Regions from separate parts of the Streptomyces qianjiangensis genome, predicted to be linked through region 2. Evidence: riboswitches for the same ligand, from Rfam matches in the RefSeq annotation. Region 2 holds a riboswitch; each other region holds the start of a gene.
What was found. A riboswitch is a leader RNA that binds a small molecule or an ion and turns the genes downstream of it on or off. The one in region 2 is predicted to bind cobalamin.

Region 1 (2,193 bases), on a different replicon from region 2:
GGAGCCCGGTTCAGGCACGTCCTGAACCGGGCTCCGGTGGAAGACGCCCGCCTCGTGGACGGCGGGCGCAGTAGGTGTCCTGCCTGTGGCGCGGCAGGCAGGCTGTTTCAGAGGCTCTTGCTCGAGACCTCCGCGGAGTCGAATGTGGCCATGTCGCGCAAGGCGCGCACCCCCGCCTGTACGAGCGGCAGGGCCAGCACGGCACCGGTGCCCTCGCCGAGCCGTAGTCCCAGGTCGACCATGGGATGCAGGTCGAGGTGGCGCAGGGCGATGGTGTGCCCGGGTTCGACCGAGCGGTGTCCGGCCACACAGGCGGCCAGGGCATCAGGGGAGAGCGCGGCCGCGACCAGAGCGGCCGATGTGGCGATCACCCCGTCCAGGATCACCGGGACCCGGTGCATGGCGGCGCCCAGTACGAACCCGGCTATCGCCGCGTGTTCCAGGCCGCCGACCGCCGCCACGGCCCCGACCGGGTCGTGCGGGTCCGGCCCGTGCAGCTCCAGGGCGCTGCGCACCACCCCCACCTTGTGCCGTCGGGCCGTGTCGTCGATTCCCGCTCCGTGACCGGTGACGTCGTCCGGGTCCGCACCGGTGAACACGGCGATCAGTGCCGCGGACGCGGTGGTGTTGGCGATGCCCATGTCGCCGGTGAGCAGGCAGCGGCAGCCGTCGTCGACGAGTTGTGTGGCGACGCCGATGCCGACCTCGATGGCGTCGACGGCCTCCTGACGGGTCATGGCCGGAGCCTGGGTCATGTCGGCGGTTCCCGCCCGGACCCGGCGTCGTAGCAGCATGTCCGGGTTCGTGTCCGAGGTCGCCACCGGGGTGGCGACGCCCACGTCCACCACGACCACCCTGGCTCCGGTCTGAGCGGCCAGGACGTTCACCGCGGCGCCGCAGGCCAGGAAGTTGGCGACCATCTGGGTCGTCACCTCCTGCGGCCAGACGCTGACGCCCTGGGCGTGGACACCGTGATCGGCGGCGAAGACGGCGACCGCGGCCGGTTCCGGCAGCGGCGGCGGGCAGCTTCCCGCCAGAGCCGCGAGCTGGACCGACACATCCTCCAGCCGGCCCAGCGAGCCGGGCGGCTTGGTCAGGTTGTTCTGGCGGTCACGGGCCGCGGTGCGGGCGTCGGGGTCCGCGGGCGTGATGGCGGCCAGGGTGCGCTCCAGCAACTGGCCGACGGCGGGGTCGGCGGCAGACCGAAGGGTGGGGTCGGAGCCGGACGAGGGCACCATGAAGGGAGTTCCTTCCGCTGTCGACGGTTCTCCACGCCGCCGTGAACAGGCCGTGCCCGGGCGGGTAGTGCCTGGCTGCGGGACGGCCGGAATATCCTGGCTCCCGGATCTCGGCGCCCGGCTTGTGCAGCACGGGTACCGGCGCCGGCTCCCGGCCTTCCCAGCGGCCGGTTCGCACCGGCTGCCAGTGGCCATCAGCGGGAGGCAGCTCCCCGGTTACAGTGGCGGGCCCGCACCGGACTTGGGCCATCGGGCCCGCACCGGACTTCCTCCGCATCCGTCACCCGCATCCTGCCACACACCCGCCGTCGGCGAGCCGCCGCCCGAGGGGGTCCACAACGCATGCCGGTCCACATGGCCCTGGGCAAGGGCCGGACGGCCCCCTCCGGTGGAGTGGGTGCGCGGCAAGGATCGCGGGAGCGGGGGCCGAGGAGGGGGTGCGATGGCGGACACCGAGGCGCTGCTGGCCGGCGCCGTGGGGGCACGGCACGTTCTGGCCGGGGCGGAGGTCCCCCCTGAGTACGCCGGTGACGAGTCGCTGACCGCCCTGCCGCAGACGCCCGCGTACCTGGTCCGGCCCGCCGCGGCCGCCGAGGTGGCGGACGTGCTCAGAATCGCCGGCGAGGCCGGGATCCCGGTGACCGCCCGCGGCTCGGGGACCGGCATGTCGGGGGGATGTGTGCCCCGGCCGGGCGGGATCACGGTCTCGTTCGAGCGGATGAACCGCGTCCTGGAAGTGGACGCCGTCAACCACGTGGCCGTCGTGCAGCCCGGGGTCACCCTGGACCAACTGGACCACGAGGCCGCCAAGTCAGGCCTGCAGTATCCGGTGCGGCTCGGCGAACCCACCGCCAGCATCGGCGGCACCATCGCCACCAACGCCGGCGGGATGCACGCCGTACGGCACGGGGTCACCCGCCACCATGTGCTCGCCGTCGAGGCCGTCCTGGCGTCC
Region 2 (2,193 bases):
TCGAACGGCGCGAACACCGTCGGCCCGGCTCCCTGACGCCACAGGCCGTGCTCATCGGCGTCCAGGCCCAGGCAGTCGCGGTACCACGCGCTCAGGGCCGCAGGGTCGGTGGCCCGCATGAAGTAACCACCGATGCCAAGCACACGTTCCATGCCGCCATCTTGCCAGGACGGCGGGCGTGCGGGCGCTACGACCCCGGCTTGACGTCTGGCCAACGGGCTCCTCCGCTCGTCGCCTCCGTCGGTGTCCCGAGAACGCGAGAGGGCCCCTTGAATCCGCCGGTTCCGAAGGGCCCTCTTGTGTCCTGAAGGTGTGTCCTGAAGGGATCAGTGCGCGGCTGGAACCGCCCGCCCGGACGAGGCTGCCGCGGGCTTGGGATTGAGCATCCGCTCGGCCAACTCGCCGAAGACGAGGCCGAATCCGCCCCACAGCACCGTCTGGATGGCCAGCGCGGAGAGCCGGAACCGCCACAGCAGGGTGGCCGGGAAGTCCTTCGGCACCTCGTTGATGACGGGCAGGAACGCGAACGCGAGCCCGATGACGACGGCGAAGGCCGCCACCGCCGTGACGGTCGCGTACCAGGTGCCCAGCGAGGGCGCGAGCCGCTTGCCCAGGATGGTGGCGGCGATCGCGAGGAGCACGCTGAGCGCCATCATCAGGAAGTACAGAGTCGTCCGCTTGCCGATGGTGTCGGGATCACCCACGGAGGGCGGATTGGCCGGGTACTTGAGGAACGGCACGACGTACACGGCCAGCAGTGCGCAGCCGGACAGCAGCAGCGCGGTCGCCCGGGGGCTGAACCGGCCGACGCGGCCGAGCGCGAAGCAGAACGCGAGCGCCGCGATGCCGCCGAAGGCGACCCCATAGACCAGGACGCCGGTGGCGAGTCCGGCGGTGGACTGCAGGGAGCGGGAGACGACCTCCATCTCGTGCTCGTGGGAGTGCGCCTCCTCGAAGCTGATCGCGTTGCCGACACTCGGCTCACCGAGGAAGTAGGCGACGACGAGGGCGAGCACGCCGGCGGCCAGGCCGGCGAGCATGCCCCGCACGAGGAGGTTTCTTACGGTTGTGGAGTTCATGGTTGTGCGGCGCCCCTCGCGTCAGTGGCAGGGGAAGCCGAGCAGATGGCGGGCGTCGTGCACCCACTCGTGGACGTCCGTGCCGTTGAACACGGAGGTGGCGCCCTGCTCGGCGCCGACGAAGTACAGCAGGACCAGCATCAGGATGCCGAAGAAGACCGCCCAGGGTGCTATCGCCTTCAGCGGCAGCGTGGCGGGAACGACGGGGGTGGTGGCTGTCGGCTGGGCGACGGTCTGCGCCATGGCAGGGCCTCCTCTGGGAGTTCGCGTCCCATCTCGGTGGTGCACTGGACGACGGCCACGGGTCTGACTCACGAAACGCCCCAGGGGCCTCTCGCATACAGTGGCGCGACCGTGCCGGATTCCCACCGGCTTCCGTCTCGCCGTCGTCGATATCGCACCGACGGTACCGCGAGTCGGGAGCATGGCCAAGACCGCGTCCACCAGGCGTGATCTTCCTCTCCCACCGGGTGGCCCGGCGGAGCGAGCGTCCCGTCAACTCCCCGTCACGTGTGACGGGTGGAGGATCGGGGTCGCTGGGGCCATGGCCGGGACGCGTTCCAGGACGCCGCCCGCGAAGACGTCGTACAGGGGCAGCGTCTCCAGGTGCACATAGCCGATGTGGCAGTCGCAGGTGGCGAGTGGGCAGGGGCGGGGGCGCAGGGCGGCGCGGTAGGAGCCGTCGTAGAGGTTGCCCAGCGGGGTGGGTACGAAGTGGCAGCGGCGGACGGTGCCTTCGCCGTCGACGGAGATCACGGAGTCGCCGGTGCGGCAGGGCAGTCCCGCGCTGGTGTGCGGGTGCCGGCTGTACGGGAAGAGTGGGTCCAGGCCCGTCCACCGGGCGGCCTCCGCGTCGGTGTAGGTGTGTCCCTCGGCGGCGTTGACCCACAGGTAGACGTGCTCGGGCAGGTCGGCGCGCAGGCGCCGGGCCGCGTCGAGATGGTCAACCAGGCCGACGATGCCGACGCTGAAGCGGATGCCGTACGCGGTCAGTTCGTGGCATTTGGTGAGGAAGCGGTCGTACGGGGTCTGTCCGGGGTGGTAGGTGCACCACAGGGCCAGCGTGTCGGGGTCGGCCTCGGCGAGCCAGTCGGTACGGCAGCTGAGGTTGGTC
Region 3 (2,193 bases), 2.5 Mb from region 2:
GGCGCTGAAGGCCCCCGAGGGCGTCGACGAGACCAGCCCGGCGGACTACACGGCGGACTCCGGCGACCCGGGCGTCCAGGTGGAGCTGCCGCCGGCGACCGCGGACGCGGGCCACTGAGGACGCCGGTCACCGCGGACGCGAGCCGCTGACGACACCGGCCGCTGAGGGCAGGCAAGAACGGGCCGTCGGAGAAAATCCGGCGGCCCGTTGTCGTACCCGTCCTGCACACTCGGTCCCATGGACATCGAGATCAGGCGGACGGCCCCGGACGAGTACGGCACCCTGGGCGAGATCACCGCCCAGGCCTATCTCCAGGACGGCCTCCTCGACTTCGGGGAGAGCGACGGGTACCTCGGCGAGCTCAGAGACGTGGCCAAGCGCGCGGCCGCCGCGGAGGTACTGGCCGCCGTGGCGGACGGCGAACTGCTCGGCGGCGTCACCTTCGTACCGGCGGGCGGGCCCATGGCCGACATCGCCCGCGCCGGAGAGGCCGAGATACGGATGCTCGCGGTCGGCCACGCGGCACGCAGTCGCGGCGTCGGGGAGGCCCTGGTGCGCGCCTGTGTCGATCGCGCGCGGGCCACACCGGGCTGCGTACGGGTCGTGCTGTCCACCCAGCGCTCCATGCGGGCCGCCCATCGCATCTACGAACGCATGGGCTTCGTCCGCACACCAGAGCGGGACTGGAATCCCCTCCCCCACCTCGACGACATCACACTCCTCACCTACGAGTTGACGCTCTGATACCGCCACGACACAACATCTGGGGGTGGCACGGCAGCCAGGCACTAGATGTATGCTCATGCTCGCTGTCGCCGCAGGGGAATCCGGTGCGAATCCGGAACTGTCCCGCAACGGTGTACTTGCGCGTATCCGCCCCCCGGGGGTCGAAGCGCGCTCGTGTCAGTCCGAGGACCTGCCGACAGCGCACCCGGCCGTCCGGCCCGGGTGCCCCGACGTCCGGGCCTCGTGGAATGGGCCGGTGGACGCGACGCCGCGTGCGCTCGTGTGCTGCCCCCTGCCCTGCGCAAGGCCCCCGTGCCGAGCCAGGGAGAGCCCCACGTGACCATCGCGCCAGCCGAACCGGATTCAGCGACCCGCCTGGAGACCGTCGGTCCCGGTGCCGCGCTGCTGCGGACCCTGACCGAGCTGACCGCCGACCTGCCCGACACCGACCCCGGCCGCGTCGCCGCCGCCGCGCTGCGCGGACGGTCCACCCGGGCGGACGAGACGGAGCTGCGCGAGCTGGCCACGGAGGCGGCGGCCGGCCTCATCTCCGAGGACCCGGCCTACTCCCGGCTGGCCGCCCGGCTGCTGACCCTCTCCATCCGCGCCGAGGCCGCCTCGCAGGGCGTGACGTCCTTCACCGGGTCCGTCGCCGTGGGGCACCGCGAGGGGCTGATCGCCGACCGCACCGCCGCGTTCGTACGGCTGCACGCCGAGCGGCTCGACGCCCTGGTCGACCCGTCGGCCGACGACCGCTTCGGCTACTTCGGCCTGCGCACCCTGCACAGCCGCTATCTGCTGCGCCACCCCATCACCCGCAAGGTCGTCGAGACGCCCCAGCACTTCATGCTGCGGGTCGCCGCGGGTCTCGCCGAGGACGAGTCCTCCCGCTCCGTCGACGAAGTCGCCGCGCTCTACGGGCTCATGAGCCGCCTCGACTATCTGCCCTCCTCCCCCACGCTCTTCAACTCCGGCACGCGGCACCCCCAGATGTCGTCCTGCTACCTCCTCGACTCCCCGCTGGACGAGCTGGACTCCCTCTACGACCGCTACCACCAGGTGGCCCGGCTCTCGAAGCACGCCGGTGGCATCGGGCTGTCGTACTCCCGCATCCGCAGCCGTGGTTCGCTGATCCGCGGCACCAACGGGCACTCCAACGGCATCGTCCCGTTCCTGAAGACCCTCGACGCCTCCGTCGCCGCCGTGAACCAGGGCGGCCGGCGCAAGGGCGCGGCCGCGGTCTACCTGGAGACCTGGCACTTTGACATCGAGGAGTTCCTGGAGCTGCGCGACAACACCGGTGAGGACGCCCGGCGTACGCACAACCTCAACCTCGCGCACTGGATCCCGGACGAGTTCATGCGCCGGGTCGACGCCGACGGGCAGTGGTCGCTGTTCTCCCCGTCGGACGTGCCGGAGCTGGTGGACCTGTGGGGCGCGGAGTTCGACGCCGTGTACCGCAAGGC
Region 4 (2,193 bases), 6.2 Mb from region 2:
GGGCACCGCGGTCGTCGCCGTCTTCCTCGTCGCCTCCAGCGCCACGATCTGGAAGCTCTCCCGCCGCCAGGTGGTCGACCACAGCAACGTCAACGACACCGAGGAGCCGGCCGGTGTGGTGACCACGGCGATGGCCGCCGTGACGCCGCCCCCGGCAGGCACCGTGGCCGAGGACCTGACGGCCACCATCCCGTCCCCCGCGGCCGCCCCCGCCACCGACCCGGCCGCCCCTCCGGCCGCCACCGTCTGACCCCGAGACCCGGTTACTAAGGAAGCATCACCATGAAGATCGACTGGGCAGCCCTCGGCTCCGTCTTCGGCGTCAGCCTCGTGGTCACCGTGGGCCTCGTGGCCCTGTTCACCCTGGGCGTCAAGGGCCTCGCACACCGCGAACGCGCCACGGCCCAGGGCGGCTCCGCCCCTCTCGCGGTCACCGGAGCGTACGTCTGCTTCGCGGCCTGCGCGGCGGCGGTGGCGTACGGCATCTACCTGATCATGGCCAAGGCCTGACCCTGGCCCTGGTCCTGACCCTGGTCCTGGCCCTGGTCCTGACCCAGATCATGGCCAAGGCCTGACCGAGCCTCACCCGGGCTCCTCCCCGATGTCTTCGGGGAGGAGCCTTTTCGTGTGCCCTCACACCCGCCCGCGCAGCGCCGGTGTGGGTCTCAGCACACTCTCCCCTTGCAGGTCAACGGCAAGTTGACGGCCCTTCCGGGAGCGTGGTGGACTGCCGGAGCCATGTACGGCGGCAAGGGAGGAAGCCGGTGTGAATCCGGCGCGGTCCCGCCACTGTCACCGGGGAAGAACTCTCCGGAAGCCAGGAACTCCCACCGCCGGTCTCGTCGAACCAGGGCGCGGACACCCTGAGTGAGGACATATCGCCATGCTCGGCTGCCGATCGAGGTACAGCACCAGGTCGCTGCTCGACCCCACGGCCGGCTGAGCCGATGCGTGCCGATCGCGTCTTCGCGTACGGCGCCTCCGCCGGCCTCCTCGGTGACCTTCTCCTGGGCGATCCACGCCGTGGGCATCCGGTCGCCGCGTTCGGGCGTGCGGCGAGCGCCGTGGAGCGGGTGCTGTGGCGGGACCACCGCGGCTGGGGCGCCCTGCACACCGCCGCGTGCGTCGGCGGGGCCGTGGCCCTCGGCGCCCTCGCCGGGCGAGCCGTACGTCCCTCCCCCACCGCCTCCGTCGCACTCACCGGTGCCGCCACCTGGGCCGTGATCGGGGGGACTTCGCTCGCCCGGGAGGCCCGGGCCATCGGGCACGCCCTGGAGGCGGGCGACGTGGCAGGGGCTCGTGCCCGGCTGCCTCACCTCTGCGGACGGGATCCGCAGGCGCTCGACGCCGACGGGATCGCCCGGGCCGTGGTCGAGTCCGTCGCCGAGAACACCTCCGACGCCGTCGTAGGGGCGCTGGTGTGGGGTGCCCTGGGAGGCGTGCCCGGACTGCTCGGGTTCCGCGCGGTCAACACCCTTGACGCCATGGTCGGGCACAAGTCCCCCCGGTACCGGCGCTACGGGTGGGCCTCCGCCCGGCTCGACGACGTCGCCGGATGGCCGGGGGCCCGGCTCACCGCCGTACTGGCCGCCGCCGCGGGCCCGGACCCACGCGGCGCCCTGCGTGCCTGGCGGGCCGACGCACGCAGGCATCCCAGTCCCAACGCCGGGCCCGTCGAGGCCTCCTTCGCGGGGGCTCTGGGCGTACGGCTCGGCGGAACCCTTGCCTACGGAGGGCGGATCGAGCACCGGCCCGTGCTCAACGGTGACGGCCGCGCCGTCGCCACCGAGGACATCGACCGGGCCGTACGGCTCTCCCGTCGGGTCGGTCTGCTCGCGCTCGGCGTCGCAGTCGCCGCGCGCGCCGTCGTGACCAAGACAAAGGGGGGCACGTCATGAACGGTGGTCTGCTCGTCGCCGGCACCACCTCCGACGCGGGCAAGAGCGTCGTGACGGCGGGGATCTGCCGGTGGCTGGTGCGACAGGGCGTCAAGGTCGCGCCCTTCAAGGCGCAGAACATGTCCCTCAACTCGTTCGTGACCCGCGAGGGCGCCGAGATCGGGCGGGCCCAGGCCATGCAGGCCCAGGCGTGCCGGGTGGAGCCCAGCGCGCTGATGAACCCCGTGCTGCTCAAGCCCGGTGGTGAGCAGAGCAGCCAGGTGGTGCTGCTGGGAAAGCCGGTGGGCGAGTTGAG

Region 1: it holds a riboswitch for cobalamin, as region 2 does, so the genes downstream of both, cobT (nicotinate-nucleotide--dimethylbenzimidazole phosphoribosyltransferase) here and N8I87_RS37610 (CbtB domain-containing protein) in region 2, are expected to answer to the same signal.
Region 3: it holds a riboswitch for cobalamin, as region 2 does, so the genes downstream of both, N8I87_RS26835 (ribonucleoside-diphosphate reductase subunit alpha) here and N8I87_RS37610 (CbtB domain-containing protein) in region 2, are expected to answer to the same signal.
Region 4: it holds a riboswitch for cobalamin, as region 2 does, so the genes downstream of both, N8I87_RS09370 (cobalamin biosynthesis protein) here and N8I87_RS37610 (CbtB domain-containing protein) in region 2, are expected to answer to the same signal.

What each region holds. Positions count from the first base shown of each region.
Region 1 covers NZ_CP106799.1:25,060-27,252, forward strand. The annotation lists gene cobT (nicotinate-nucleotide--dimethylbenzimidazole phosphoribosyltransferase) at 108-1,238, opposite strand; cobalamin riboswitch at 1,329-1,509, opposite strand; gene N8I87_RS42335 (FAD-binding oxidoreductase) at 1,681-2,193, shown strand, end outside.
Region 2 covers NZ_CP106798.1:8,253,517-8,255,709, reverse strand. The annotation lists gene N8I87_RS37620 (VOC family protein) at 1-152, opposite strand, end outside; gene N8I87_RS37615 (CbtA family protein) at 327-1,079, opposite strand; gene N8I87_RS37610 (CbtB domain-containing protein) at 1,101-1,322, opposite strand; cobalamin riboswitch at 1,359-1,508, opposite strand; gene N8I87_RS37605 (STM4011 family radical SAM protein) at 1,575-2,193, opposite strand, start outside.
Region 3 covers NZ_CP106798.1:5,790,538-5,792,730, reverse strand. The annotation lists gene mctP (monocarboxylate uptake permease MctP) at 1-118, shown strand, start outside; gene N8I87_RS26840 (GNAT family N-acetyltransferase) at 239-745, shown strand; cobalamin riboswitch at 798-939, shown strand; gene N8I87_RS26835 (ribonucleoside-diphosphate reductase subunit alpha) at 1,064-2,193, shown strand, end outside.
Region 4 covers NZ_CP106798.1:2,047,926-2,050,118, forward strand. The annotation lists gene N8I87_RS09360 (inorganic phosphate transporter) at 1-250, shown strand, start outside; gene N8I87_RS09365 (hypothetical protein) at 283-510, shown strand; cobalamin riboswitch at 707-846, shown strand; gene N8I87_RS09370 (cobalamin biosynthesis protein) at 948-1,898, shown strand; gene N8I87_RS09375 (cobyric acid synthase) at 1,895-2,193, shown strand, end outside.